Linked DNA regions of Thiohalobacter thiocyanaticus. The protein of the gene in region 2 interacts with the protein of the main gene of each other region in a pairwise test. Links are inferred from orthologs where the notes say so. Each region holds a gene or a part of one and is shown on either strand. Other genes may lie near its edges. The genes, in order: CFK21_RS10550 and ctaD.

Region 1 (10,273 bases), 2.2 Mb from region 2 along the record:
GGGGTGATGGGCAAGGGGGGCGAGATCTACGTGCTGGATATGGGGCAGCCGGTCAAGATTGTCTACCTAGCCGAGCAGATGATCCGGCTCTCGGGACTGGAGCCGGGCAGCGATATCGAAATCGAATTTACCGGTCTGCGGCCGGGCGAGAAGCTGTACGAGGAGTTGTTCCACGAGAAAGAGACCCTGGTCAGCACCGAGCACAGCAAGATCCTGCTGGCCCGGTACCGCACCTGGGACTGGGAGCGGCTACAGAAGCTGCTGCACGACATCTCGGTGGCCTGCCAGCGGTATGACGAGGACAGCCTGCGTGGGGCGATGCATGAGTTCGTGCCTGAACTCAGCCCCACGCCGCCTGCTGCGCTGCCGTCCAATGTCATTCCGCTGGACTCGCACAAGGCCTGAGGTGGTGTGTGCCACTGCGTCGGGTTACGCTGCGCTAACCCGACCTACAGACTGCAGATAGTGATTACTGGATCCCCGCATTCGCGGGGATGACGGGGAATCTGTTTCGCCTTTGACAGGTGTCACATCTTCACACTTTGTTCCTGTCTGAACACTCCCGGCATGACCTGAATCCTTCGCAGCCCTGTGTTATGCTTGCAGCAGGTTCGGGTGTCTGCGATTACAGGTGTAACAATATGAAAATACAAGTAAAAAAAGCCGTATTTCCAGTGGCGGGGATGGGGACCCGCTTCCTCCCGGCCACCAAGGCCAATCCCAAGGAGATGCTGCCGGTGGTGGACAAGCCGCTGATCCAGTATGCAGCGGAGGAGGCCATCAGCGCCGGGATCGAGGAACTGGTGTTCGTGACCAGTTCCAGCAAGCGTGCCATCGAGGATCACTTCGACAAGAGCTACGAGCTGGAGTCCGAGCTGGAGAAGAAGAACAAGCACGAGCTGCTGGAGATCGTGCGCAATGTCGTGCCCAGCGGCGTGTCCTGTGTCTATGTGCGTCAGCCCGAGGCCCTGGGGCTGGGCCACGCAGTGCTGTGCGCCAAGCCGGTCATCGGCAATGATCCCTTTGCGGTGATCCTGGCCGACGATCTGATCGACGGCGAGGGCGGGCGCAGTTGCATTGCCCAGATGACCGCGACCTTCGAGTACAACCGTTGCAGCATCCTCGGGGTGGAGGAAGTTCCGCCCAGCGAGACCGACAAGTACGGTGTGGTCAAGTGCGATGCCATCGCCGAGGGGTTGAGCCGGGTCAGCAACATCGTGGAAAAGCCCAGCCCCGCGGATGCTCCGTCCAATCTGGCGGTGGTGGGGCGCTACATCCTCACGCCGCGCATCTTCGAACTGCTGGAGGACACCCCGCGCGGGGCCGGCGGCGAGATCCAGCTCACCGATGCTATTGCCGCTCTGCTGCAGGAGGAACAGGTGCTGGCCTATGAGTTCCAGGGCACGCGCTACGACTGCGGCAGCAAACTGGGCTATCTGAAGGCGACGGTGGAATATGCCCTCAAGCATCCTGAGCTTGCCGATGGGTTCCGGGCATACCTGGACGCGCGTTGCGGCGGTTCCCTCGGCCAACAGGAAAGTGCCTGAGTTATTGCCTTTTATACCCTCACCCCCGGCCCCTCTCCCGGGGAGGAGGGGAAGTTGCTGGTCGGTAGGATGGGTGGAGGCGTCCGTGGCGCCGCAACCCATCGCCTTGGCGGGCCAATGATGGGTTGCGCTTCGCTTCACCCATCCTACGGGAAGCCGTAAACAAAAAAGCCCGCATCGACCGATGCGGGCTTTCGCGTTTGGCTCCCCGGGACGGGCTCGAACCGCCGACCTAGTGATTAACAGTCACCCGCTCTACCGACTGAGCTACCGGGGAAGGGTCTTTCAAAGGCGCACATCTTACTGGAGCCGCCGGATTGGATCAAGAGCGTTAAAGAGCGCCACGGAATACACGGAACACACGGAAAATCCCGGGTTGAAAACCTTTTCCTGCATTGCCGGGCGCGAAGCGCCACGGCAATCAAAATTTCCGTGCTTTCCGTGTATTCCGTGGCGCTCTTGATCTTGCCTTATTCCAGAAACTGACTGATCCGCCGGATCGCCTCCTGCAGCGTCTCCAGCGAGGTGGCAAACGACAGCCGCATGTAGCCCGGCGCGCCGAAGGCCGAGCCGGGTACCAGTGCCACGTTGACTTCCTCGATCAGCTTCTCGGCCAGTTCGATGTCGGTGTGCACATCGCTGCGGGCGTCGATCAGTCCCTGCATATCGGGGAAGGCGTAGAAGGTGCCGTGGCCGGGCAGGCACTGCACGCCGGGCAGGGCGTCCAGAGCGGCAACCAGGTAGTCGTGACGCTGTTTGAAGGCCTTGCGCATGGTGGCGATACAGGCCTGGTCGCCGTTGAGCGCCGCACAGGCCGCGGCCTGGGAGACCGCGGCCGGGTTGGAAGTGCTCTGGGACTGGATCTTCTTCATCGCCTGGATCAGCGGGGCCGGGCCGCCGGCATAGCCGATGCGCCAGCCGGTCATCGCGTAGGCCTTGGACACCCCGTTGAGGACGATGGTGCGCTCATACAGGTCCGGGCAGGCGTTGACGATGTTGACGAAGGGTTCGTCCGCCCAGCGGATGTGCTCGTACATGTCGTCGGTAGCGATCAGCACCTGCGGATGGCGGCGCAGCACCTCGCCCAGCGCCTCCAGTTCGGCCCGGTCGTAGGCCATGCCGGTGGGGTTGGAGGGGCTGTTGATCACCACCAGCCGGGTGCGCGGGGTGATGGCCGCTTCCAGCTGTTCGGGCAGGACCTTGAAACCCTGCTCGATGCCGGCATCCACGATCACCGGGTTGCCGTCGGCCAGCAGCACCATGTCCGGGTAGGAGACCCAGTAGGGCGAGGGGATGATGACCTCGTCGCCGGTGTTGAGCAGGGCCTGGGCCAGGTTGAAGAAGCTCTGCTTGCCGCCGCAGGAGACCAGGATCTGGTCGGGCGCATAGTCCAGGCCGTTTTCGCGCTGGAACTTGTCGATCACCGCCTGCTTCAGTTCCGGGGTGCCGTCGACCGCGGTGTAGCGGGTCGCGCCGGCCCGGATGGCCGCAATGGCGGCTTCCTTGATGTGGTCGGGGGTGTCGAAATCCGGTTCGCCGGCACCCAGGCCGATGACGTCGCGGCCGGCCGCACGCATCTCGGCGGCGCGGGCGGTGACGGCCAGGGTGGGGGAGGGTTTGACGCGCGAGACCCGCTGGGAAAGTGTTAAAGTAGCCAAAGCCGGTTCCTGTGAGCTTGAGATTGAGTGCCAGACCGGCCTGACATCATACTGTAATTGTGAGGGCCTGTTAACCTGACAATTGCACTGAAAAGTCCACAACATGCACGCGAAAGCCGGTATCTTCAGACCAGTTCCTGTTTGGCGGGCCGGCGGCTGGAGGTCACCGGAAGTGCGATCCAGCCGGGCCCCGTTTTCCGTCATCCCCGCCTGCGAGGGGGTGACACCAATGGATACATCAACCCATGACGCGTGAATTCGAACTTGCCAGCCACATGCAGCCGGCCGGGGACCAGCCCGCGGCCATCGAGGCGCTGGTCGAGGGCCTGGACAGCGGCCTGGCCCACCAGACCCTGCTGGGGGTGACCGGCTCGGGCAAGACCTTCACCATCGCCAACGTCGTGCAGCGCATCCAGCGGCCGACCATCGTGCTGGCCCCGAACAAGACCCTGGCGGCCCAACTCTATGGTGAGTTCCGTGAATTCTTCCCCCGCAACGCGGTGGAGTACTTCGTCTCCTACTACGACTACTACCAGCCCGAGGCCTACGTCCCGGCCTCGGACACCTTCATCGAGAAGGACGCCTCGGTCAACGAGCACATCGAGCAGATGCGCCTGTCGGCCACCAAGGCGCTGCTGGAGCGGCGCGACACCATCATCGTGGCCTCGGTCTCCTCCATCTACGGCCTGGGCGATCCCCAGTCCTACCTGAGCATGATGCTGCACCTGGTGCGCGGCGACCGTATCGACCAGCGCCAGGTGCTGCGCCGGCTGGCCGAGCTGCAGTACACCCGCAACGACGTCGAGCTGCAGCGCGGCACCTACCGCGCCCGCGGCGAGGTGATCGACATCTTCCCGGCCGAGTCCGAGCGCGACGCCGTGCGCATAGAGTTGTTCGATGACGAGATCGAGAGCCTGGCCTGGTTCGACCCGCTCACCGGAGAGGTGCTCAACCGGGTGCCCCGGGTGACCATCTACCCCAAGACCCACTATGTCACCCCGCGCCAGACCATCCTGGACGCCATCGACGGCATCAAGGCGGAGCTCAGGGAGCGGCTGAAACAACTCTATGACAACAACAAGCTGGTCGAGGCCCAGCGCCTGGAGCAGCGCACCCAGTTCGACCTGGAGATGATGGCCGAACTCGGCTACTGCAACGGCATCGAGAACTACTCGCGCTACCTCTCCGGTCGGGCGCCGGGCGAGCCGCCGCCGACCCTGTTCGACTATCTGCCGCCGGACGCCCTGCTGGTGATCGACGAGTCGCACGTGACCATTCCCCAGATCGGCGGCATGTACAAGGGCGATCGCTCGCGCAAGGAGACCCTGGTGGAATACGGTTTCCGCCTGCCGTCGGCGCTGGACAACCGGCCACTGCGCTTCGACGAGTTCGAGCGCCTGGCCCCGCAGGGCATCTTCGTCTCCGCCACCCCCGGGCCCTACGAGTCGGAGCATGCCGGCCAGGTGGTCGAGCAGGTGGTGCGCCCGACCGGGCTGGTCGATCCCGAAATCGAGATCCGCCCGGTGGCCGCCCAGGTCGACGACCTGCTGTCCGAGGCGAAATTACGGGCTGAGGCAGACGAGCGGGTGCTGGTCACCACCCTGACCAAGCGCATGGCCGAGGACCTGACCGAGTACCTGGCCGAGAACGGGGTGCGGGTGCGCTATCTGCACTCGGACATCGACACGGTGGAGCGGGTGGAGATTATCCGCGACCTGCGCCTGGGCGCCTTCGACGTGCTGGTGGGGATCAACCTGCTGCGCGAGGGCCTGGACATCCCCGAGGTGTCGCTGGTGGCGATCCTGGACGCCGACAAGGAGGGCTTCCTGCGCTCGGACCGCTCCCTGATCCAGACCATCGGCCGGGCGGCGCGCAACCTGCACGGCAAGGCCATTCTCTATGCCGACAGCATCACCGGCTCGATGGAGCGCGCCATCGGCGAGACCGAGCGCCGCCGCGCCAAGCAGGTGGCCTTCAACGAGGAGCACGGCATCACGCCCCAGTCCATCCGCAAGGCGGTGGCCGACATCATGGAAGGCGCCAGCCCCGATGCGCCGATCCCCGCCGGGCGTTTCGCCGCGGTGGCCGAAGAGCAGCTGGAATACGGCCGCATGTCACCCGAGCAGCGCCAGCGCCGGATCAAACAACTCGAACAGCAGATGCACGAGCACGCCCGCAACCTGGAGTTCGAGGAGGCCGCGCGGCTGCGCGACGAGATCGAGCACATCCGCCAGGCCGAACTGGGGGTGGGCCTGCATGATGCGGCAACGGGGTGAGGCAGGATCAAGTTCAAGAGCGCCACGGAAAACACGGAAAGCACGGAAAAATACACAAAGGATTGGGGTCAGAGCCGTAGGTCGGGTTAGCCCGAGGGCGTAACCCGACGCTCGCTGCGGGGAATGTCGGGTTACGCTGCGCTAACCCGACCTACGGAATTTCTGATTCATTCGTCATTGCGAGGCGCGTAGTAGCGTAGGATGGGTGAAGCACAGCGAAACCCATCATTGCCCGGCAGAGTGATGGGTTGCGGCGCAAGCGCCTCCACCCATCCTACACGCCTACCCTCGTCATCCCGGCGCAATCCGGGATCCAGTGACCGCGGCGATATCTGGATCCCCGCCGGAGCCTGTGCCGGCGCAGGCCGGTACGGGGATGACGGAAATCAGGTGCCTACTGGACCGCAAGCCGCAGGTCGGGTAAGCCCGAAGGGCGTAACCCGACGTGCGGCTATTTTAACTTGTCCGTGCTTTCCGTGTATTCCGTGGCGCTCTTGCTCTTGATTGTTGTCAATGCTTGCCCGGTGCCAGCTTCACACCCCGCCGTTCCCAGGTGATGTAGGCCTGCAGCGCCGTCATGCGCGGGTCGTCCAGCGCCAGCGGTTCGGTCTCCAGCGGGTTCTCGATGCACCAGTTGATCATCTCCGACAGCACCGCCACCTTGCCCAACTGCTGCTGGAACTTGGGGTAGGTCTCCGGGTGGGTGTTGGTGGCGTTGGGATGGCACTGGTCGCAGGAGACCGTATTCTTGCTCTCCAGGCCGCCGTGGAACAGCTTGCTGCCGCGGTCGACCACGGTCATGAACTGTTCCTCCCAGCTCTTGAGGTCCTCTTCGGTGAACTCGTCGGCCTGGACCGCCGGCTGCGCGAGCGTGAGCGCCCCGGCGCACAGGACTGCCTTGGTAATGCGTGTCAGCATGATTGTTCTCCCTTCGATGCTCAATAGTGTTCCTGCGGCGGGATCTGGTTGCCCTCGGCCTGATACTTCGTATCCTCCGGATGGCCCTTGTCCTCGTTGAAGGCGACGACCCGGTTGCTGTTGTCCGGCAGGGTGTAGTGCACATCGATATTGCCGCTGTCCATGTTGATGAACTGCCAGCCGGTGGCATCGCGTTCGAAGAAGGGGTCGGCCCGGTTCATCTCCACTGTCAGCTTGGGCAGATGGCTGGCTTCCTGGCTGTAGGTTGAGGGGTAGGGCCAGGGCCAGGCGGTGGCCATGACGGCGTGGAAACTGATGTTGCCGATCTGGTTGTACTGGATCTGGTGCACATGGCCGTACAGCACGGTGACCTTATTGAACGGCTTGAGCAGGGCCTGAACCTCCTCGGCATCGTCGGTCCAGAAGTTCCAGCCCTTGTAGATCTTCTGCAGCGGCGAGTGCGACAGCACCACGATGGGCGTGTCCCGGTCGACCTTCTCCAGGTCCTTGCGCAGCCATTCGCGCTGGGTCGGGCCGACCATGAAGGGCGAGCCGTTGGGGTTGTCCAGCCGCGCCATCTCCTTCATGCGGGCCATCGGGCTGTCCCAGTCCTGGTGGGTCCACTCGTCGTAGGTCACGATGCTGTTCAGCACCACGAAGTGCACGCCCTTGTGATCGAAGCTGTAATAGTCCGGGCCGAGCTGTTTGCGCCAGTAGTCGCCCAGATCCACGTAGTAGTCGTGCTCGCCCATGACATAGTGCACCTTGCCGCGCAGCGCGCCCATCAGTTCCAGCCCGTGGTCGATCTCCTCCTTTGTACCGAGCTGGGCGATGTCGCCGCCGTAGATGATGAAATCCGGGCGCGGCGTCATCAGGTTGGCCTCGGCAATGGCACGCTTGAGGCCCATGTCCCAGTTGCGCACGAATTCGTTGCCCTTGATGTGGGTGATGTGCGAATCGGAAATGAAGGCGAAGGTGAAGTTCTGCGGCGATTCCTTGCCGAAGGCGACTTCGACCAGGCTCAGCGGCAGACTGCCGGCGGCCAGCAGGGCGCCGCCGGTCTTGAGAAAGTCCCGTCGTTTCATGCTCATGCTGCGTTCCCTCCTTACTGTGCGTTATTGGCGGCGGACTTGGTGGCGGCGGCGACGCTGGGACTGGTCAGCGCCTTGAGGAAGGCGATCAGGTCCTCCTTCTGCTGATCGGACAGGTCGAGCGGACGGATGCCGCCGCTGAGGAAGGGCGAGACCGGATCGTCGGGATTCACCCGGCCGCCGTTGTTGTAGAACTCGACCATGTCCTCCAGGGTCTCCTGGCTGCCGTCATGCATGTAGGGCGCGGTGAGTTCGATGTTGCGCAGGGTCGGGGTCTTGAAGGCGGCCACGTCGGTCATGTCCTCGCTGACAGCGAAGCGGCCCAGTTCCGAGGCGTCCGGATCGGTCAGCACGGTCTTGTCCACGTCCGCGCCCTCGGCCTTGGCCTGGAGGAACTGCTCGGCGATCCCGGCAACCCGGCCCTGAATGTTCTTGAAGCCGACGCCGATGTTGTGGAAACGGTTGTCGGTGAACAGGGCCTGGGTCTGCTCGACCTGGTGGCAGGACACGCACCGCCCCTGGCCGACGAAGACCTGGAAGCCGCGGATCTGGGCCTCGGTCATGGCGTCTTCCTCACCGCCGAAGTACCAGCGGTCGAAGGGCGAGTTGCCGGCGATCCGGGTGCGTTCGAAGCTGGCGATGGCCTTGGCGACATGATCCATGGTGATCTCGTCCGGGCTCACCTGGAACACCTCGCGGAAGGCCTGAACGTACTGCGGGTCGTTGCGGATGGTCTTCAGGATCGGGTCATGGTTCTCCAGTCCGCCCTCGACCGGGTTGATGGGGGGCTGCAGGGACTGCGCCTCCAGACTCGGCTCGCGGCCGTCCCAGAACTGGGTTTCCATGTAGGCGGCGTTGATGACCGTGGGGGCGTTGCGGGTGCCCCTCAGGCCCTTGAAGCCTTCCGAGACCGGTTTGTTGTCGGTGAAGGCCTTGGACGGGTCGTGGCAGGTGGCGCAGCTGACCTTGCCGTCGGCGCTGAAGCGCACATCGTTGAACAGCCGGTCGCCCAGTTCGATCTTGGCCGGCGTCTGCGGATTGTCGGCCGGAATGGGCACCGGGGGCAGGCCCAGCGGTGTGTCCCCGAGCGCGGGCAGCGGACCGCACAACAGGGCCAGGCTCAGGGCGCCGACAGTGGGTAGCTTCTGAAGCATGGCATTGTCCTCCTTGGTTATTGTTGCGACGGGTCCACAGCCGCCTCCTCCGGCGGCTGCTCAGACCGCAACTTAGAATTGGTCTAAGTAAAGTTCATGAAATCCGGGTTCGCAAGCCCGGGCCGGTTTTTTCTCTCGTCTGCGGACGGAAACGGGCAAGGTCCTTATTCGCGGGCCATTTTGTATTGGATTTTGCCGCGGCTTCCTGTAGAGTATGCGCGCTCGACAGGCGCGTAGCTCAGTTGGTTAGAGCACCACCTTGACATGGTGGGGGTCGTTGGTTCGAGTCCAATCGCGCCTACCAAATCCTGATCGAACAGGGGACAGATGCCCGGTCTGTCCCCTTTTTATACTTTCAGCCATACACAAATCATGTGGCCCCTCGTATCGGTCACCACTGGAGAGCAGCATGCCCACGATCACCCTTCCCGATGGCAGTCAGCGCAGTTACGAGCACCCGGTGACCGTCGGGGACGTCGCCGCCGACATCGGCCCCGGTCTGGCCAGGGCCGCCCTGGCCGGCAGGGTCGAAGGCCGCATGGTCGATCTCAGTCACACTATAGACCAGGACGCCGAACTGGCCATCGTCACCAGCCGGGACGAGGACGCCCTGGAACTGCTGCGCCACGATGCCGCCCATGTCATGGCCCAGGCGGTGCAGGAGCTCTATCCCGGCACCCAGGTCACCATCGGTCCGGCCATCGAGGACGGCTTCTACTACGACTTCGCCCGCGACGAGCCCTTCACCCCCGAGGACCTCAAGCAGATCGAGGCGCGGATGCAGGAGATCGTCAAGCGCGACCTGCCCATCCAGCGCGAGGTCTGGGACCGCGACGAGGCCATCCGCACCTTCGAATCCATCGGCGAGACCTACAAGGCCGAGATCATCCGGGCCATTCCCGGGGACGAGGCCATCTCGGTCTATCGCCAGGGCGACTGGTTCGATGTCTGCCGCGGTCCGCACCTGCCCAGCACCGGCAGGCTCGGTCAGGGTTTCAAGCTGATGAAACTGGCCGGCGCCTACTGGCGCGGCGACTCGGACAACGAGATGCTGCAGCGCATCTACGGCACCGCCTGGCGCGACAAGAAGGAACTCAAGGCCTATCTCAAGCGGCTGGAGGAGGCCGAGAAGCGCGACCACCGCAAACTGGGCAAGGCCATGGACCTGTTCCATACCCAGGAAGAAGCGCCGGGCATGGTGTTCTGGCACGACCGCGGCTGGCAGGTGTATCTGGGCATCCAGGACTATATCCGCGACAAGCTGCGCCGCCACGGCTACCAGGAGGTGCACACCCCCTCGGTGATCGACCGCACGCTGTGGGAGAAGTCCGGGCACTGGGAGAAGTTCCAGGACATGATGTTCACCACCCATTCGGAGAACCGCGACTACGCGGTCAAGCCGATGAACTGCCCGGCCCACATCCAGATCTACAACCACGGGCTGAAGAGCTACCGCGACCTGCCGCTGCGCCTGGCCGAGTTCGGTTCCTGCCACCGCAACGAGCCCTCCGGCACCCTGCACGGCCTGATGCGGGTGCGTGGCTTCGTCCAGGACGACGCCCACATCTTCTGCACCGAGGGGCAGATCCTGGAGGAGGTCTCGGCCTTCATCGACCTGCTGTTCGAGGT
Region 2 (17,123 bases):
TCTTCTGGCTGGGGGCGTCCATGTTCGTCTACTGCATGAACCGGCATCACCCGAACGAGAAGGTCGGCCACTACACCCAGCAGGCCGCCTACCGGTTCTACGGTGTGACCGGCTTCTTCGTCGCCGTGGCCATGTTCCTGCCGGTCAATCTGAACTACTACCTCATCGCCTGGGCCGTCGGCGCCGCCATCCTGCTGCCGCTGACCCTGCGCGACCTGGCCCGCATCCGCCGCGAGTCCTGGGAGGACATGGAGATCCTGGCGGAGCCGCAGGAATGAGCGGCCAGCCGGCGTTCGAGGTGGCCGCCGGCGATGGTCTGCGCCACGACTGGCGCCGGGACGAGGTGCTGGCCCTGTTTGCCCGCCCCTTCAATGACCTGATCTTCGAGGCCCAGCAGGTCCATCGTGCGCACTTCGACCCCGGCGAGGTGCAGGTCAGTACCCTGCTGTCCATCAAGACCGGCGCCTGTCCGGAGGATTGCGCCTACTGTCCCCAGAGCGCCCATTATAAGACCGAACTCGAGGTCGAGCGGCTGCTGCCGTTGGAGCAGGTGGTCGAGGCCGCCCGTGCCGCCCGCGCCAGAGGCGCCAGCCGGTTCTGCATGGGCGCGGCCTGGCGGCGGCCGCGCGACAAGGATCTGGAGCCGGTGCTGGACATGATCCGGGCGGTCAAGGCCGAAGGGCTGGAGACCTGCGTGACCCTGGGCATGCTGACCGAGGCCCAGACGGAGCGTCTGAAAGAGGCCGGGCTCGACTACTACAATCACAATCTCGACACCTCGCCGGAGTTCTATGGCGAGATCATCTCCACCCGCACCTATCAGGATCGGCTGGAGACCCTGGGCCACGTCCGCGACGCCGGCATCCACGTCTGCGCCGGCGGCATCGTCGGCATGGGCGAGGACCGGGCCGATCAGGCCGGTCTGCTGCAGGAACTGGCGAATCTGCCGCGCCACCCCGAGAGTGTGCCCATCAACCTGCTGGTCAAGGTCGAAGGCACGCCGCTGAGCGAGGTCGAGGACCTGGATCCCTTCGATTTCGTCCGCAATATTGCCGTGGCCCGCATCCTGATGCCGCAGTCGCATGTGCGCCTTTCCGCCGGCCGCGAGGCCATGAGCGACGAACTGCAGGCGCTGTGCTTCCTGGCCGGCGCCAATTCCATCTTCTACGGCGAGAAGCTGCTGACCACCGGCAACCCGGACGCCGACCACGACCGGCGCCTGTTCGAGCGGCTGGGCCTGCGCCCGGTCTGAGCCGGGCCATCCCGGTGAAGGACCTGCGCACCGCCCTGGAGCAGCGCCGCCGCGACGGTCTCTACCGCAGCCGCCGCCTCGCCGAATCCCCGCAACGGCCCGAACGCCGCATTGACGGCCGCGACTGCCTGAGTTTCTGCAGCAACGACTATCTCGGCCTGGCGGCGCATCCGCAGGTGGTCGCGGCCCTGCAGACCGGGGCGCAGCGCTGGGGCGCCGGCAGCGGCGCGGCCCATCTGCTGGCCGGACACACCGCGGCCCATCATGCCCTGGAAGAAGAACTGGCCGACTTCGTCGGTGCGCCGCGCGCCCTGCTGTTCTCCACCGGCTACATGGCCAACCTCGGGGTAATGGCCGCGCTGCCCAGACGGGCCGGCCGGCTGTTCCAGGACCGGCTCAATCATGCCTCCCTGCTCGACGGGGCACGCATCAGCGGTGCCCGGCTGGTGCGCTATGCCCATCTCGACATGCAGGATCTGCAGCGGCGCCTGGCCATGGCCCCGGCAGGGGAGCGGCTGATCGCCAGCGACGGCGTCTTCAGCATGGACGGCGACTGTGCGCCGGTCGAGGCGCTGGCCGCGCTGGCCACGGAGCACGCGGCCGGGCTGTTGCTCGACGATGCCCACGGCCTGGGGGTGCTCGGTCCGCAGGGGCGCGGCACCCTGGCGCAGGCCGGACTGACGCCCGACGCTGACATCATGCTGATGGGCACGCTGGGCAAGGCGCTGGGCACCTTCGGGGCCTTTGTCGCCGGCAGCGAGGCGCTGATCGAGACCCTGATCCAGCAGGCGCGCAGCTATGTCTACACCACCGCGCCGCCGGCGGCCGTGGCCGAGGCGACCCGGGCCGCGCTGCAGCTGTGCCGTGACGAGAATTGGCGTCGTGAACATCTGCAGAGCCTGGTTGCGCGGTTCCGCGCCGGCGCGGCCGAGCTGGATCTGGTGCTGATGGAATCGTCCACGCCGATTCAGCCGCTGTTGATCGGTGAGACCCGCGCCGCGACCCGGATGAGCGAGGCGCTGGAGGCCGCCGGCATCCTGGTGCCGGCCATCCGTCCGCCGACCGTGCCGGAGGGTGAGGCGCGATTGCGGATCAGTTTCTCCGCCGCGCACACCCAGGCCGATGTGGACCGGCTGCTGGAGGCGCTCGGCTCGGTAATGAGACGTTAGGCGATGCATCTGGAGATCGAGGGCGTCGGGCCGGATCTGGTGCTGCTGCACGGCTGGGGGCTGCGGCTGGAGGTGTGGGATGGCCTGGTCGGTTCCCTGCGTGAGCGCTTCAGGGTGATCCGGGCGGATCTGCCCGGGCATGGCCGCAGTCGCGATGCGACGCAGCTGGACGCCGATGCGCTGATCCCGGAGCTGGAGGCGGTACTGGAGCCGCCGGCGTGCTGGGTCGGCTGGTCGCTGGGCGGGCTGCTGGCGCTGCAACTCTGTGCACTGCGCCCGGCCTGGTTTGTCCGGCTGGGCCTGGTGGGCTGCAACCCCTGTTTCGTGCAGCGTCCGGACTGGCCGGGGATGGCGCCGGAGGTGTTCGAGGCGTTTGTCGCCGGCGTGCGCGGTGACCCCGGCGCGACCTGGAAACGGTTTCTCGCGCTGGTTGCCCAGGGGGACGGCCAGCGCGAGGTCCTGCGCAGCCTGCGCCGGACGGCGGGCGAGTTCCCGCCGGCGACCGACGCTCTGGTGCAGGGGCTCGAACTGCTGGCGCACACGGACGCACGCCCGACGACCGCCGGCTGTTGTGTGCCGGTGCACTGGCTGCTGGGGACGGCGGATGCGCTGGTGCCGGCAGCGACGGCGGACGGCCTGGCCGGCCTGACCGGGGCGGAGTCGGTGACGCGGATCGAGGGCGCCGGCCATGCGCCGTTCCTGTCGCATCCAAAAATATTCAATCAATGGTTAGGGCGGCTGGCGAAATGATGCGCACAGGGATTCCGGGATTCGCGCGACAGATACGCATTGAATGATGGACGAGACACCACAACTCCGTAGGTCGGGTTAGCGCAGCGTAACCCGACACAGACGGCGGCAACGTCGGGTTACGCCCTGTGGGCTGACCCGACCTACGAAGGTTGTGTACAGAAACCGATTTGATGGATAAACCGCAGCAACAACTGGACAAGCGCCAGGTCCGCATCGCCTTCAACCGGGCGGCGGACAGTTATGACGGCGTCGCGGTCCTGCAGCGCGAGGTCGGCGAGCGGTTGCTCGAGCGGCTGGAACTGATCCGGCTGGAACCGCAGTGGGCGTTGGATCTCGGCGCCGGCACCGGGCAGATCACCCGCGGGCTGCTCAAGCGTTACCGCGGCAGCCGGGTGGTGGCACTGGACCTGGCCGAGGCCATGCTGACGCATACCCGCCGCAGCGCCGGCTGGTGGCGGCGGCCGCGGCTGGTCTGCGCCGACGCCGAGCAGCTGCCGCTGGCCGATGCCTCGGTGGATCTGCTGGTCTCCAATCTCACCCTGCAATGGTGCAACAGCCTGGAACAGACCTTCGCCGAGTTCCGCCGGGTGCTGCGTCCCGGCGGAGCGCTGTTCTTCACCACCTTCGGCCCTGACACCCTGCGCGAGCTGCGCGAGAGCTGGGCCGAGGTCGACGGGCATTCGCATACCAATCGTTTCATTGATCTGCATGACATCGGTGATGCGCTGGTACGGGCCGGGCTGGCCGAGCCGGTGATGGACATGGAAATGCTGACCCTGACCTACCGCGAACTGCCCACGCTGGTGCGGGAGATCAAGGAACTGGGTGCGCACAATGTCACCCGGGGGCGGGCGCGCAGCCTCACCGGCCGGGCGCGCTGGCGAGCCTTCGAACAGGCGTATGAGTCGCGCCGTCGCGACGGCGTTCTGCCGCTGAGCTACGAGGTCATCTACGGTCATGCCTGGGCGCCGACCGGGGTGCGGCAGCAGCGCAGCGGTGACGAGGTGCGGGTGCCGCTCGATATGCTGAAGGGGCGCTGAGACCGGATGGGTCGGATACTTTTCGTCACCGGCACCGATACCGGCTGCGGCAAGACCTTTGCCGGCACCGCGTTGATTCATGCCCTGCGTGCCCGGGGTCGGCAGGTGCTGGCAATGAAGCCGGTCGCCTCCGGCTGCGAGATGACGCCGGACGGTCTGCGCAACAGCGATGCGCTGGCGCTGCAGTCGGCGGCGTCCACGCTGCTGTCCTACGACCGGGTCAATCCCTGTGCCTTTGCACCCGCCATCGCACCGCACATCGCCGCTGCCCGGGCCGGGGTGCGGATCCCGCTGCCGGACATCATTGCCACGGCCCGGGAGCTGGCCGCCCAGTGCGACGTACTGGTGGTCGAGGGGGTGGGCGGCTGGCGTGTGCCGCTGACCGACGCGGAAGAGGTCGCCGATCTGGCGCGGCAGCTGCAGGCCGGGGTCATACTGGTGGTGGGGCTGCGCCTGGGTTGCATCAATCATGCCCTGCTGACCGCCCAGGCGATCGAGGCCGACGCGCTTCCGCTGCTGGGCTGGATCGCGAACCGGATCGATCCGGGCATGGACCAGCCCGAGGCGAATCTCGCCACGCTGGCGGCGCGACTCGGTGCGCCCTGCCTGGGATGCCTGCCGCATTACGCCGAAACCGTCGATCCGCGGGCAGCGGCCGAGCACCTGAATCCTTCCTCCCTGTAATCGATCGCACCCGTCGAGCCTTGCCTCAACGCGGCGGTCCAATGCGAGTTATGTCAGTCTGCCTTACAGATACTGTTAGGTATGTCGACGGGGCGACGTGATGCGCAATAAACTCCCTTTATCGTATGCGGAAAGAACAGCCAGATGTTTCATCCGGGCGCCGCAATATTAGCGAAGAGCTAATATTATAAATTTATAATAGTTTGTGTATAGGTTTTACAATAGCCTGTTATCGCAAAGTTTTATAACGCTGTTGGAGCGAGTTTGCTTGCGCCGTGCAGGTGCATCGGGTAGCATCCGGAACAGGTGAAATAACACAGTCTGTGCGTCAAAACACAGGCGGATGCAACTAATACATTATATAAAGCAGGCTGCATTCCAAGAGGGCGAGGTGGTAGCAGCGCAGTGTGACGCCAATCTGGCGGAGTGTTATGTCCTGATCCGGCCCAACTGTTCATTGACGTGGCGGGGGTCGGTACTCGTCTTCTGCGGCATCTTCCTGGTCTCGATGAGTATAGCCCTGGGCTTCTGGAGTCAGGGGCTGTGGCTGGTTCTGCCCTTCGCCGGCCTGGAGATGCTGATGCTGGCCGCCGGGCTGTATCTCGGGGCATTGCGGACGAGCGAGCGCGAGGTGATCCGGATCGAGGGGGATACGGTCGCCATCGAGCGCGGCCGTCGCCGTTGCCGGGAGATCATCCGCTTTCCCCGCGGCTGGGCCCGGGTGGAGTTGGCGCGCGCCGCCCGGCCCGGGTACCCCAGCCGGCTGCTGATCCGCAGTCACGGTCAGGCCCAGGAGGTCGGGCACTGTCTGAACGATCAGGAACGCGATCGGCTGGCGACGGATCTGCGCGACTGGATCCATCCAGGTCCGGCACCGGCCTGAGTGCTGAGAATCAGAATCACACAAGAAACAATGCATCTGGACCAAAGGAGAGAAGGGGCATGTCAGCGAGTATGAAACTGAGGGGGCGTCGGCTGCTTGCCGGGGCTGGCCTGATGGCGGCCGCCGGCAGCGCGACGGCGGAATGGGGGTTGAATCTGCCTGTCGGTGTGAGCCCGATCGCCAACGAGGCCTACAGCCTGCACATGCTGATTCTGTGGATCTGCGTCGCCATCGGCGTGGTGGTGTTCGGGGTGATGTTCTATTCCATCATCAAGCACCGCAAGAGCAAAGGCGCGGTCGCGGCCCAGTTCCATGAAAGCACGACCATCGAGATCCTCTGGACCATCATCCCCTTCCTGATCCTGGTCGGCATGGCCTTCCCGGCCACCAAGGCGCTGATCGCCATGGAGGACACCAGCAACTCCGATGTGAGCATCAAGGTCACCGGGTATCAGTGGAAGTGGCAGTACGAGTATCTGGACGAGGGCATCGGCTTCTTCAGTACCCTGTCCACGCCCAGGGACGAGATCTTCAACAAGGCCGCCAAAAACGAGCACTATCTGCTGGAAGTGGATAATCCGGTCGTGGTGCCGGTGGACAGCAAGGTCCGCCTGCTGATCACCGCCAGCGATGTGATCCACGCCTGGTGGGTGCCGGAACTCGGCATGAAGAAGGACGCCATCCCCGGCTTCGTCAACGAGATGTGGTTCCGCATCGACGAGCCCGGCGTCTACCGCGGCCAGTGCGCCGAGTTGTGCGGCAAGGACCACGGCTTCATGCCCATCGTGGTGGTGGCCAAGGAGCAGGCCGAGTATGACCAGTGGGTGGCTGAGCAGAAGCAGGGCCAGGTGGCCGTGGCCGCTGAATCCGAGCGTGAATGGACGCGCGATGAGTTGATGACCCGGGGCGAGGAGGTCTACACCTCCAACTGCGTGGCCTGCCACATGGCGAACGGCGAGGGACTCCCCGGGGCCTTCCCCTCGCTCAAGGGCGGCGCTATCACCACCGGCCCGGTCGCCGGCCATATCGATATCGTACTCAACGGCTCTGCCGGCACCGCCATGGCCGCCTTCGGGGGCAGCTCAGCGATGCCGATCTCGCGGCAGTGGTTACCTATGAGCGAAACGCCTGGGGCAATGATACCGGCGATGTGGTGCAACCGGCCGATATCAAGGCGGCGCGCTAACGGATTCCGAGGAGGAGAGAGCAGATGACTACCGCAACCGCACACGAGGCACACGACGATCACGGGCCGGCCCGGGGTCTGTCGCGCTGGCTGTTCACCACCAATCACAAGGATATCGGCACCCTCTACCTGCTGTTCTCGCTGCTGATGTTCTTCATCGGCGGTGCCATGGCCATGGCCATCCGCGCCGAGCTGTTCGAGCCGGGGCTGCAGTTCGTTAACCCCATGTTCTTCAACTCCCTGACCACCATGCATGCGCTGGTCATGATCTTCGGCGCGGTCATGCCGGCCTTCGTCGGCCTGGCCAACTGGCTGATCCCGATGATGATCGGAGCGCCCGACATGGCGCTGCCGCGCATGAACAACTGGTCGTTCTGGATCCTGCCCTTCGCCTTCACCCTGCTGCTGTCGACCTTCTTCATGGAGGGCGGCGCGCCGGCCGGCGGCTGGACCATCTATCCGCCGCTGGTGCTGCAGACCGGAGACGCGTTTCCGTTCCTGATCTTCGCCATCCACCTCATGGGCATCTCCTCCATCATGGGTGCGATCAACGTGGTGGTGACGATCCTCAACATGCGTGCACCCGGCATGACCATGATGAAGATGCCGCTGTTCGTCTGGACCTGGCTGATCACCGCTTATCTGCTGATCGCGGTGATGCCGGTGCTGGCAGGCGCGGTGACCATGCTGCTGACCGACAAGTACTTCGGTACCAGCTTCTTCACCGCGGCCGGCGGTGGCGATCCGGTCATGTTCCAGCACATCTTCTGGTTCTTCGGGCATCCCGAGGTCTACATCATGATCCTGCCGGCCTTCGGCATCGTCTCGCAGATCATCCCGACCTTCGCCCGCAAGCCGCTGTTCGGCTACAGTTCGATGGTCTACGCCACGGCTTCCATCGCCTTCCTGTCGTTCATCGTGTGGGCGCACCACATGTTCACGGTGGGCATGCCGCTGGCCGGTGAGTTGTTCTTCATGTATGCCACCATGCTGATCGCCGTGCCCACGGGCGTGAAGGTGTTCAACTGGGTCTCCACCATGTGGCGTGGCTCCATGACCTTCGAGACGCCGATGCTGTTCGCACTGGGCTTCGTGGTCATGTTCACCATCGGCGGCTTCTCCGGCCTGATGCTGGCCATCGCGCCGGTGGACTTCCAGTACCACGATACCTACTTCGTGGTGGCGCACTTCCACTATGTGCTGGTGACCGGCGCCGTGTTCGCCATCATGGCCGGCGCCTATTACTGGCTGCCCAAGTGGACCGGCAACATGTACAACGAGACGCTCGGCAAATGGCATTTCTGGCTGTCGACCATCTCGGTCAATGTGCTGTTCTTCCCGCAGCACTTCCTGGGCCTGGCCGGTATGCCGCGCCGCATCCCGGACTACTCCATCCAGTTCGCCGAGTTCAATATGATCTCCTCGCTCGGCGGCTTCGCCTTCGGTCTGAGCCAGCTGCTGTTCGCCTATATCGTGATCAGTACCATCCGCGGTGGCGCCAAGGCGACCGACAAGGTATGGGACAACCCCGAGGGCCTGGAGTGGACGCTGTCCTCGCCGCCGCCCTATCACAGCTTCACGACGGCGCCCGAGGTCAAGTAAGGCAGGGCCGGCGCGGACAGAGGTGTCCGCGCCGGTTCCGCGCCGCGAGGTGTAAATGTCGCAGCAGACACCACAACAGAAACGCAGCAACATCCGTCTGGCGTTGATCCTGGCGCTGATCGCGCTGGGGGTCTTCGTCGGTTTTGTCTGGACCACGGCGGGAAGCGCGCAATGAGCACGCAGGACGACCCGCGCCAGCAGGCCACCCGGCGTACCCTGCGCCGCATGCTGTTCGTGACCGTCGGCATGTTCGGCTTCGGCTTCGCCATGGTGCCCTTCTACAACGTGTTCTGCGATATCACCGGGCTGAACGGCAAGACCGCGGACGGGCCGGCGCAGACGTTGCAGGAAAGCCGGATCGACAGCGATCGAACGGTTACCGTGGAGTTCATCGCCAATCTCAATCAGGCCATGCCCTGGGAGTTCCGGCCCGAGGTGAACAAGATGCAGGTGCAGCCGGGCAAGGCCTATACGGTCAGGTTCTATGCGCACAACAACAGCGGCAGGGAGGTGGTTGCCCATGCCGTGCCCAGCGTCGCACCGGGGCTGGCGGCAAAGCACTTCCACAAGACCGAGTGCTTCTGTTTCACCGAGCAGAGGTTCGGCGCCGACGAGGGGCGCTGGATGCCGGTGCGATTCATGGTGGATCCGGAACTGTCGGACAAGCACAACGAACTGACCCTGTCCTACACCTTTTTCGATACCGGGGCGCGTACGGCGGCCGCGCCGAAGGGGTTGGAGGCGGTGCATCCGTCGACGCAGACAAACTGACAGGGTCCATGTACTGGATGCTCGGAACAAAAAAACAAATTGCTGAATAAACCAGAGAGGATTGAGGTATGACTGAAGCACATGGCGGCTACTATGTCCCCCACGGCAGTCACTGGCCGCTGGTGGGGTCCGTGGGTCTGACCACCCTGGTGGTCGGCTTTGCGATGCACCTCAACGGTTCGGACATCGGGCTGAGCACGATGTTCGCCGGCATCGCCATCGTGCTGATCATGATGTTCGGCTGGTTCGGCACCGTGATCCGGGAAAGCGAATCCCACATGTACAACGAGCAGGTCGACAAGTCCTTCCGCTGGGGTATGGGCTGGTTCATCTTCTCCGAGGTGATGTTCTTCGCCGCCTTCTTCGGCGCCCTGTTCTATGCCCGGATACTGTCCGTGCCGTGGCTGGGCGGCGAGGATGCCAGCACCCATGCGCTGCTCTGGGAGGGATATTCCGCCGCCTGGCCCACCAATGGCCCGGGCGCCATGGGCGGGGTCTTCGAGACCGTGGGTGCCTGGGGCATTCCCGCGATCAACACCCTGATCCTGCTGACCTCCGGCGTGACCGTGACCTTTGCCCACTGGGCGCTGAAGAAGAACAACCGCGGTGCGCTGGTGGGCTGGCTGTTCGCCACGGTCGCCCTGGGTTTTCTCTTCATCGGGCTGCAGGCCTATGAGTACGGCCATGCCTACTCCGATCTGAACCTGACCCTGGAGTCGGGCGTGTACGGTTCCACCTTCTACATGCTCACGGGTTTCCACGGCATGCATGTCACCATCGGTGCCATCATGCTGGCCATCATCATGCTGCGCAGCATCAAGGGACACTTCACGCCCGACCGCCACTTCGCCTTCGAGGCGGTGGCCTGGTACTGGCACTTCGTGGACGTGGTATGGCTGGGGCTGTTCGTGTTCGTCTACTGGCTCTGAGGCGGCTGATCGGGATCATGGCCACGGCAAGGCGCGGCAAGCCAGTTGGTGTTGTTCATTGATTCCGTGGCGGTTTTACGGCCGCTCCCCCGGGCCGGGTGCATGGTCCTGCACAGCCTCTGCGGGTGGCTGCGGATAGACACCGTGGGGCTGCAGCACCCCGGTGGCGTAGCCCAGCATCAGCAGCAGGAACAGGGTGATGGACAGGCCGATGCGCCAGGTCAGCGCCTTGACGGTGCGGTCCGAACCGCCCCTGTCCCTGATCAGAAATACGAGGCCGCTGGCCAGGCTGCCGAGAATGACGAGCAGCACCAGTACGATGAACAGTTTTGGAAGCATGGAATGAAGGCGCCCTGTATAGCCGGGTTTGATGTAAGCCAGGCCGCAGGCGCACGAGCGCAGCGGCGGGGCGGTTCAGTATACACGCCGGCGCGCGGACGGGGCGAGTGAGGCCGGAGCGCCGCGCCTTCCGTCCCGGCCTGTGGCCCAGCCTGATTGTCGCCGTCCTGCTGGTCCTGCTGGTGGGGTTGGGCTTCTGGCAGCTGGACCGGGCCGAGCAGAAGCGCGCGCTGCTGGAGGAATACGAACACCGACCGCAGCAGGCCGCAGTCCGGCTGGATGCCGCGGTGAGGCTGGAGCCGGAACTGCGATACCGCCAGGCCTGGGTCCGCGGGCGCTACGATCCGGCGCACCAGTTTCTGCTGGACAACCGGGTGCATCAGGGCCGGGCCGGTTACCAGGTGCTGACACCGCTGCGCCTGGCCCACACGGATGCGGCGGTGCTGGTCAACCGGGGCTGGGTGCCGCAGGGCCGGACCCGCGCCGATCTGCCGCCATTGCCGGTGCAGAGCGAGGGCGTCATTACGGTGGAGGGCATGATCGATTATCCGCCCGAGGACCCCTTCAGCCTCGGCGAAGGCGAGGCCCGCGCGCCGGGGTGGCCCAAGGTGCTGCAGCAGATCGATTTCGAACTGCAGTCGCGGCAGCTGGATGCGCGTCTGCTGCCGCTGATACTGCTGCTCGATCCGGCGCAGTCAGACGGTTTCGTGCGCCAGTGGGCGCCGATCCCGGAGCGGTTCGGTCCCGCGCGGCATGTGGGCTATGCCGTGCAGTGGTTCGCCCTGGCCCTGGCCCTGGTGATTCTGTTCTACTGGGCCGTACGGCGGCCCGCTGAAGACGGAGCAGACAGAGAATGAGTGGTGTGATGGAGTCCGGAACGATGGCGAACAATCCCGCGGATGCGGCCTCACCGCGACGCGGCCGCCTGGTCCTGGTGCTGATTTTTGCGTTCTTTGCCCTGCCGCTGGTGGTGGCCTGGGTGATGAACTTTGCCGGTGACTGGGTGCCGCAGGCCTCGGCCAATCACGGCACCCTGATCCAGCCGGTACGGCCGGTCGAACTGCAGGGGCTGGTGGGTCTGGATGGCGAGGCCTTCGACCCGGCGCGGCTGGCCGATGACTGGACCCTGGTTTATCTGCACCGCGGTGCCTGCGACGAGACCTGCTACAACACCCTGTACAAGCTGCGCCAGGTGCGGCTGGCGCAGGGCAAGAACATCGACCGGGTGCAACGGCTGCTGCTGCTGGCCGAGCCGGTCACGCCCGACTGGGCGCGCGAGGCCCGGGGGCACTATCCGGGCATGCAGATCGCGCGGCCGCGGCAGCAGGGGGCGGCTGCACTGACGCCCTTCCCGGCGGCCGGCCGGGTCTATCTGATCGATCCACTGGGTCAGTTGATGATGGAATACCCGCTGCAGGCCGAGCCCGCGGGGATGATCGAGGATCTGGAGCGTCTGCTGCGGATATCCTACGTAGGATGAATGACACCGCCTGCATGGCGGGGCGCAACCAACACCGGGGGAGAGACAAGTGGCAAACGTCAACGTGCTGACAAGCCTGCAGGCCGAAGGGGCGGCCTGGCGCGACTATCTGGGCCTGTGCAAGCTCAAGGTGGTCGCCCTCATCGTGTTCACCGCGGTGGTGGGGATGTTCATGGCCACGCCGGGGCTGGTGCCGCTCGATGCCCTGGTCTTCGGCAGCCTGGGCATCGGCATGGCCGCGGCCTCGGCCGCCGCGCTCAATCACCTGGTCGATCACAAGGTCGATGCCTGCATGGCGCGCACCCAGAACCGGCCCCTGCCCACCGGCCACATGAATCCGCGCAACTGCCTGTACTTCGCGCTCGCCCTGGGCAGCGCCGGACTGGCCATGCTGTGGCTGCTGGTCAACCCGCTGACCGCGGTGCTGACCTTCCTGTCGCTGATCGGCTATGCCGTCATCTATACCCTGTATCTGAAACGGGCCACGCCGCAGAACATCGTCATCGGCGGGGCCGCCGGCGCCGCGCCGCCGGTGCTGGGCTGGACCGCGGTGACCGGTCAGGTCGACCCGCATGCGCTGCTGCTGTTCCTGATCGTGTTCGTCTGGACGCCGCCGCACTTCTGGGCCCTGGCCATTCATCGCCGCAGCGAATATGCCAGGGTGAACATCCCCATGCTGCCGGTCACCCACGGCGTGGATTTCACCCGCGTTCAGGTGCTGCTCTACACCGTGCTGCTGGTGGCGGTGAGCGTGCTGCCCTATGCCACCCACATGAGCGGCATGCTCTATCTGGTGGGGGCGCTGGCCCTGGGCGGCGGGTTCCTGTATCACGCCCTGCGGCTGATGCGCAGCGATGCCGCGGCCATGCCCGCCTTCGGGTATTCCATCCTCTATCTCATGGGCATCTTCGCCCTGCTGCTGCTGGACCACCACCTGCCCGGCCTGTGGCGCAGCCTCGTCGTCTGAGCCAACAGCTTCCGTAGGTCGGGTTAGCGTAAGCGTAACCCGACGGGCGCCGCGGCCTGATGTCGGATTACGCCCTTCAGGCTAATCCGACCTACTGGACTGCCCGGCCTGTGGCAGACCCTGGGCGGTCTTCCGGGCTGAACCGAAACCCGTCCGGGATCAGTGCGTTGACACCGTTCCGGGCAGTGATCCCCGGCCGCTGCCGCCGGCCGGGGGAATAAGCCGGCTGTCCCCGGCGTCCCTCCAGCGGCTTCCGTACTCGATTTTTCAGAATTTCGTCCGATACTGGAGCCTAGCGTTCTGCGCTTGGATCAGGGCGCAACTACGGGACATGGGTGCGGCAAATCCCATACGAATCTTGCGTCAGGGAGTGCCGTCATATTAGAATGTCCTGATATTTTCCTCGGGCACGGGCACCGCAATTTCCTCGGGCACGGGCCCTCGTGCCGGAATTCCAACAGGTAGCAACGAGGCGAGTCATGGCGCAGAGTGCAGCAGTGGGTACGCAGCAGCAGTACAACTATGCGATTATCAAGAAATTCTCCATCATGGCCCTGGTCTGGGGCGTGCTGGGCATGGCTGCCGGACTGTACGCCGCGCTGGAACTGGCCTATCCCTTCCTGAATTTCAACATCCCCGAGATCACCTTCGGCCGTCTGCGTCCGGTGCATACCACCCTGGTGATCTTCGGCTTCGGCGGCAGCGCCCTGTTCGCGACTTCCTATTATGTGGTGCAGCGCACCAGCCAGGCCCGCCTGTACGGCGACGGTCTCGCCAACTTCACCTTCTGGGGCTGGCAGCTGTCGGTCGGCCTGGGCGCGCTCAGCTACATGTTCGGCATCACCCAGTCGCGTGAATACGCCGAGTTCGAATGGCCCATCGACATCCTGATCACCCTGACCTGGGTGGCCTATTTCTGGGTCTATGTGCAGACCCTGCGGCGGCGCTCCCAGCCGCACATCTACGTGGCCAACTGGTTCTACATCTCCTTCATCCTGGCCACTGCGATCCTGCACATCTTCAACAACCTGGCCATCCCGGTGAACCTGTTCAGCCTCAAGTCCTACTCGCTGTTCTCCGGCGTGCAGGACGCCATGACCCAGTGGTGGTACGGCCACAACGCCGTCGGCTTTTTCCTCACCGCCGCTTTCCTGGGCATGATGTACTACTTCGTGCCCAAGCAGGCCGGGCGCCCGGTGTACTCCTACCGCCTGTCCATCATCCACTTCTGGGCGCTGGCCTTCCTCTACATGTGGGTGGGCGCGCACCACCTGCACTGGACCGCGCTGCCGGACTGGACCTCCACTCTGGCCGCAACCTTCTCCGTGATGCTGCTGCTGCCGTCCTGGGGCGGCATGATCAACGGCATCATGACCCTGTCCGGCGCCTGGCACAAACTGCGCACCGACCCGATCATGCTGTTCATGATCACCGCACTGTCCTTCTACGGCATGTCGACCTTCGAGGGTCCGCTGATGTCGCTGAAGAGCGTGAATGCGCTGTCGCATTACACTGACTGGACCATCGGCCATGTGCACTCCGGCGCATTGGGATGGGTGGCGCTGATCTCCTTCGGCTCGCTCTATCACATGGTGCCGCGCCTGTATGACACCAAACTGTGGAGCCTGCGCCTGGTCTATGCCCACTTCTTCCTGGCCACCATCGGCATCGTGCTCTACATCACCGCCATGTGGGTGGCCGGCATCGGTCAGGGCCTGCTGCTGCGCGCCTTCGACGACCAGTTCGGCACCCTGGCCTACACCTTCATCGAGACGGTGACCTTCCTGCACAAGCCCTATGTGGTGCGTGCACTGGGTGGCGCCTTCTTCGTCAGCGGTGTCGTACTGATGGCCATCAATATCGCCATGACCATTCGTCAGGCCAAGGTCGAGCAGGCCGCCATCGAGGCCAAGATCGCGTCCAAGCTGGCACGCGCCTGATATAGAGCAGCGGAGAGTTTTGAACAATGAGCTTCTTCAAACACGAAAGCATCGAGATCAATGCCGGCCTTCTGATCGCACTGACCATGGTGGTGATCAGCATCGGCGGCCTGGTGGAGATCGTGCCGCTGTTCTATATCAAGAACACCATCGAGAAGGTCGAGGGCGTGCGCCCCTACACGCCGCTGGAACTGCGCGGGCGTGATATCTACCAGCGCGAAGGCTGCTACCTGTGTCATTCGCAGATGATCCGGCCCTTCCGTGACGAGATGCTGCGCTACGGGCATTACTCGCTGGCGGCCGAGTCGCAGTACGACCATCCCTTCCAGTGGGGCTCCAAGCGCACCGGCCCGGACCTGGCGCGCGTGGGTGGCAAATACTCCAACGAGTGGCATGTCGCGCACATGATCAACCCGCGTGACGTGGTGCCCGAGTCCATCATGCCCAGTTACCCCTGGCTGATGGAGAATGAGCTCGAATACTCCGACGTCGCCGACCGCATGCGGGCGCTGAAGAAGGCCGGCGTGCCTTACTCCGAGACCCGGGAGGAATACCAGGCCAACGTCGAGAAGTTCGGCCGGGAGGCTGCCGACAGGCTCAATATCCTCGCCGCCGAGCAGAATCTCATTGCCGAGGCCCAGGCCGGAAACTTCGACGGTGACCGCGCGCGGCTGACCGAGATGGATGCCCTGGTCGCCTATCTACAGATGCTCGGCACGCTGGTCGATTTCAGTCAGTACGAGGAAGGCCACTTCGCCGAGTTCCGCTGAGGCACTGGCCGGGTGAATCGATATGTCTGAACTGCTGCGCTGGATCGGTCAGTTCGAGAACAGCAAGATCGTTGCTCTGCTGATCTTCTTCGTGACCTTCTGCGCCATCATCATCTACGTGTTCACCGGCAAGCGGCGCAAGCAGCGGCTGGAATCCTACAAGTACATCCCGTTCGAGGACGATGAAAACGAGTCCCGGACGCAGCGCAAGGTAAATGACGATGAGTGAAGCGAACAAGCAACAGGGCGCAGTACAGACCACGGGTCATTCCTGGGACGGTGACCTGCAGGAGTTCAACAACCCGCTGCCGACCTGGTGGCTGTGGGGCTTTTATCTGACGGTGATCTTCGCCGTGATCTACTGGGTCATCTATCCGGCCTGGCCGGTGGGCGAGTCCTACACCAAGGGTGTGGCCAACACCATCACCTATACCGTCAACGGCGAGGAGCGCACCACGCACTGGAATACCCGGGCGCTGCTGATGAAGGAGATGCAGAGCGGCCAGGATGCGCAGAAGATGCAGGCCTATATGGAGAAGGTCGCCGCCGCCAGCTACGACGACATCCTGGCCGACGAGGAAATGCTGGCCTTCACCCGCGCCGTGGCCAAGGGCCTGTTCGGCGACAACTGTGCGGCCTGCCACGGCTCCGGCGGCGCCGGCGTGATGGGCCTGTTCCCCAACCTGGTCGATGACGCCTGGCTGTGGGGCGGCACTGTCGAGCAGATCGAAACAACCCTGACCGAGGGCCGTCACGGCTTCATGCCGGCCTTCGGCCGCAGCCTGGACGATGGCCAGATCGATGCCGTGGCCCATTATGTGCTCAGCCTGTCCGGCCACGAGGTCGACGGCGACATGGCGCAGCGCGGCATGCAGATCTTCAACGGCAAGGAAGGCGGCTGCTTCTACTGCCACACGCAGGCAGGCACCGGCCTGGAGTCACAGGGTGCGGCCAACCTCACCGACAGCATCTGGACCGTTGCCAATGTGCCGGGCCAGGACAGCCTCGAGGGCAAGCTTGCCGAGGTGCGTGAGGTGGTCGAGAATGGCATCGAGCGCGTGATGCCGGCGTGGGATGAGCGCCTCAGCGACAACGAAATCAAGCTGCTGACCGTCTACGTGCACGAACTCGGCGGAGGGCAGTAGCATCCGATGATGCATCCGGCCGGCCGGCGGCGGACAGCCGTCAGCCGGGGGCCGGGAGCCATCATTATCCGTCCATGACCGAAACCGACGTCCAGCTCTACCAGAAACGCGTACCGATCTATCCCCGCTCGGTCAAGGGGCGGTTTCGTCGCCTCAAATGGGGCATCCTGACACTGGCCTACGGTGTCTACTTCCTGCTCCCCTGGCTGCCAT

The links.
Region 1: the proteins of ctaD (region 2) and CFK21_RS10550 interact in binary tests that used the Escherichia coli proteins (3 or more experiments, as listed by UniProt). The link is inferred for Thiohalobacter thiocyanaticus from one-to-one orthologs.

Annotation. Positions count from the first base shown.
Region 1 is NZ_AP018052.1:2,260,149-2,270,421, reverse strand. The notes cover bases 1,112-4,061. They hold CFK21_RS10550 (pyridoxal phosphate-dependent aminotransferase), read right to left. Parts: upstream 3,206-4,061; coding sequence 2,018-3,205; downstream 1,112-2,017. Other genes in these bases: uvrB (excinuclease ABC subunit UvrB), read left to right, coding at 3,451-4,061; galU (UTP--glucose-1-phosphate uridylyltransferase GalU), read left to right, coding at 1,112-1,547. Outside these bases: CFK21_RS10565 (polysaccharide biosynthesis protein), read left to right, coding at 1-405; more of galU, read left to right, coding at 642-1,111; more of uvrB, read left to right, coding at 4,062-5,481; CFK21_RS10540 (cytochrome C), read right to left, coding at 5,992-6,399; CFK21_RS10535 (metallophosphoesterase), read right to left, coding at 6,420-7,490; CFK21_RS10530 (cytochrome-c peroxidase), read right to left, coding at 7,505-8,644; thrS (threonine--tRNA ligase), read left to right, coding at 9,054-10,273. UniProt on the Escherichia coli protein: Shows aminotransferase activity with methionine and histidine as substrates, and to a lesser extent also with phenylalanine.
Region 2 is NZ_AP018052.1:17,855-34,977, reverse strand. The notes cover bases 6,448-9,280. They hold ctaD (cytochrome c oxidase subunit I), read left to right. Parts: upstream 6,448-6,991; coding sequence 6,992-8,569; downstream 8,570-9,280. Other genes in these bases: CFK21_RS00150 (cytochrome c oxidase assembly protein), read left to right, coding at 8,741-9,280. Also shown: CFK21_RS00195 (hypothetical protein), read left to right, coding at 1-278; biotin synthase BioB, read left to right, coding at 275-1,252; bioF (8-amino-7-oxononanoate synthase), read left to right, coding at 1,267-2,421; CFK21_RS00180 (alpha/beta fold hydrolase), read left to right, coding at 2,425-3,171; malonyl-ACP O-methyltransferase BioC, read left to right, coding at 3,345-4,214; bioD (dethiobiotin synthase), read left to right, coding at 4,221-4,898; CFK21_RS00165 (DUF2244 domain-containing protein), read left to right, coding at 5,242-5,781; more of CFK21_RS00150, read left to right, coding at 9,281-9,340; CFK21_RS00145 (cytochrome c oxidase subunit 3), read left to right, coding at 9,409-10,269; CFK21_RS00140 (twin transmembrane helix small protein), read right to left, coding at 10,345-10,608; CFK21_RS00135 (SURF1 family protein), read left to right, coding at 10,716-11,465; CFK21_RS00130 (SCO family protein), read left to right, coding at 11,489-12,088; cyoE (heme o synthase), read left to right, coding at 12,138-13,055; ccoN (cytochrome-c oxidase, cbb3-type subunit I), read left to right, coding at 13,535-14,995; ccoO (cytochrome-c oxidase, cbb3-type subunit II), read left to right, coding at 15,022-15,765; CFK21_RS00110 (cbb3-type cytochrome oxidase subunit 3), read left to right, coding at 15,788-15,994; and 2 more genes. UniProt on the Escherichia coli protein: Cytochrome bo(3) ubiquinol oxidase is the terminal enzyme in the aerobic respiratory chain of E.coli that predominates when cells are grown at high aeration.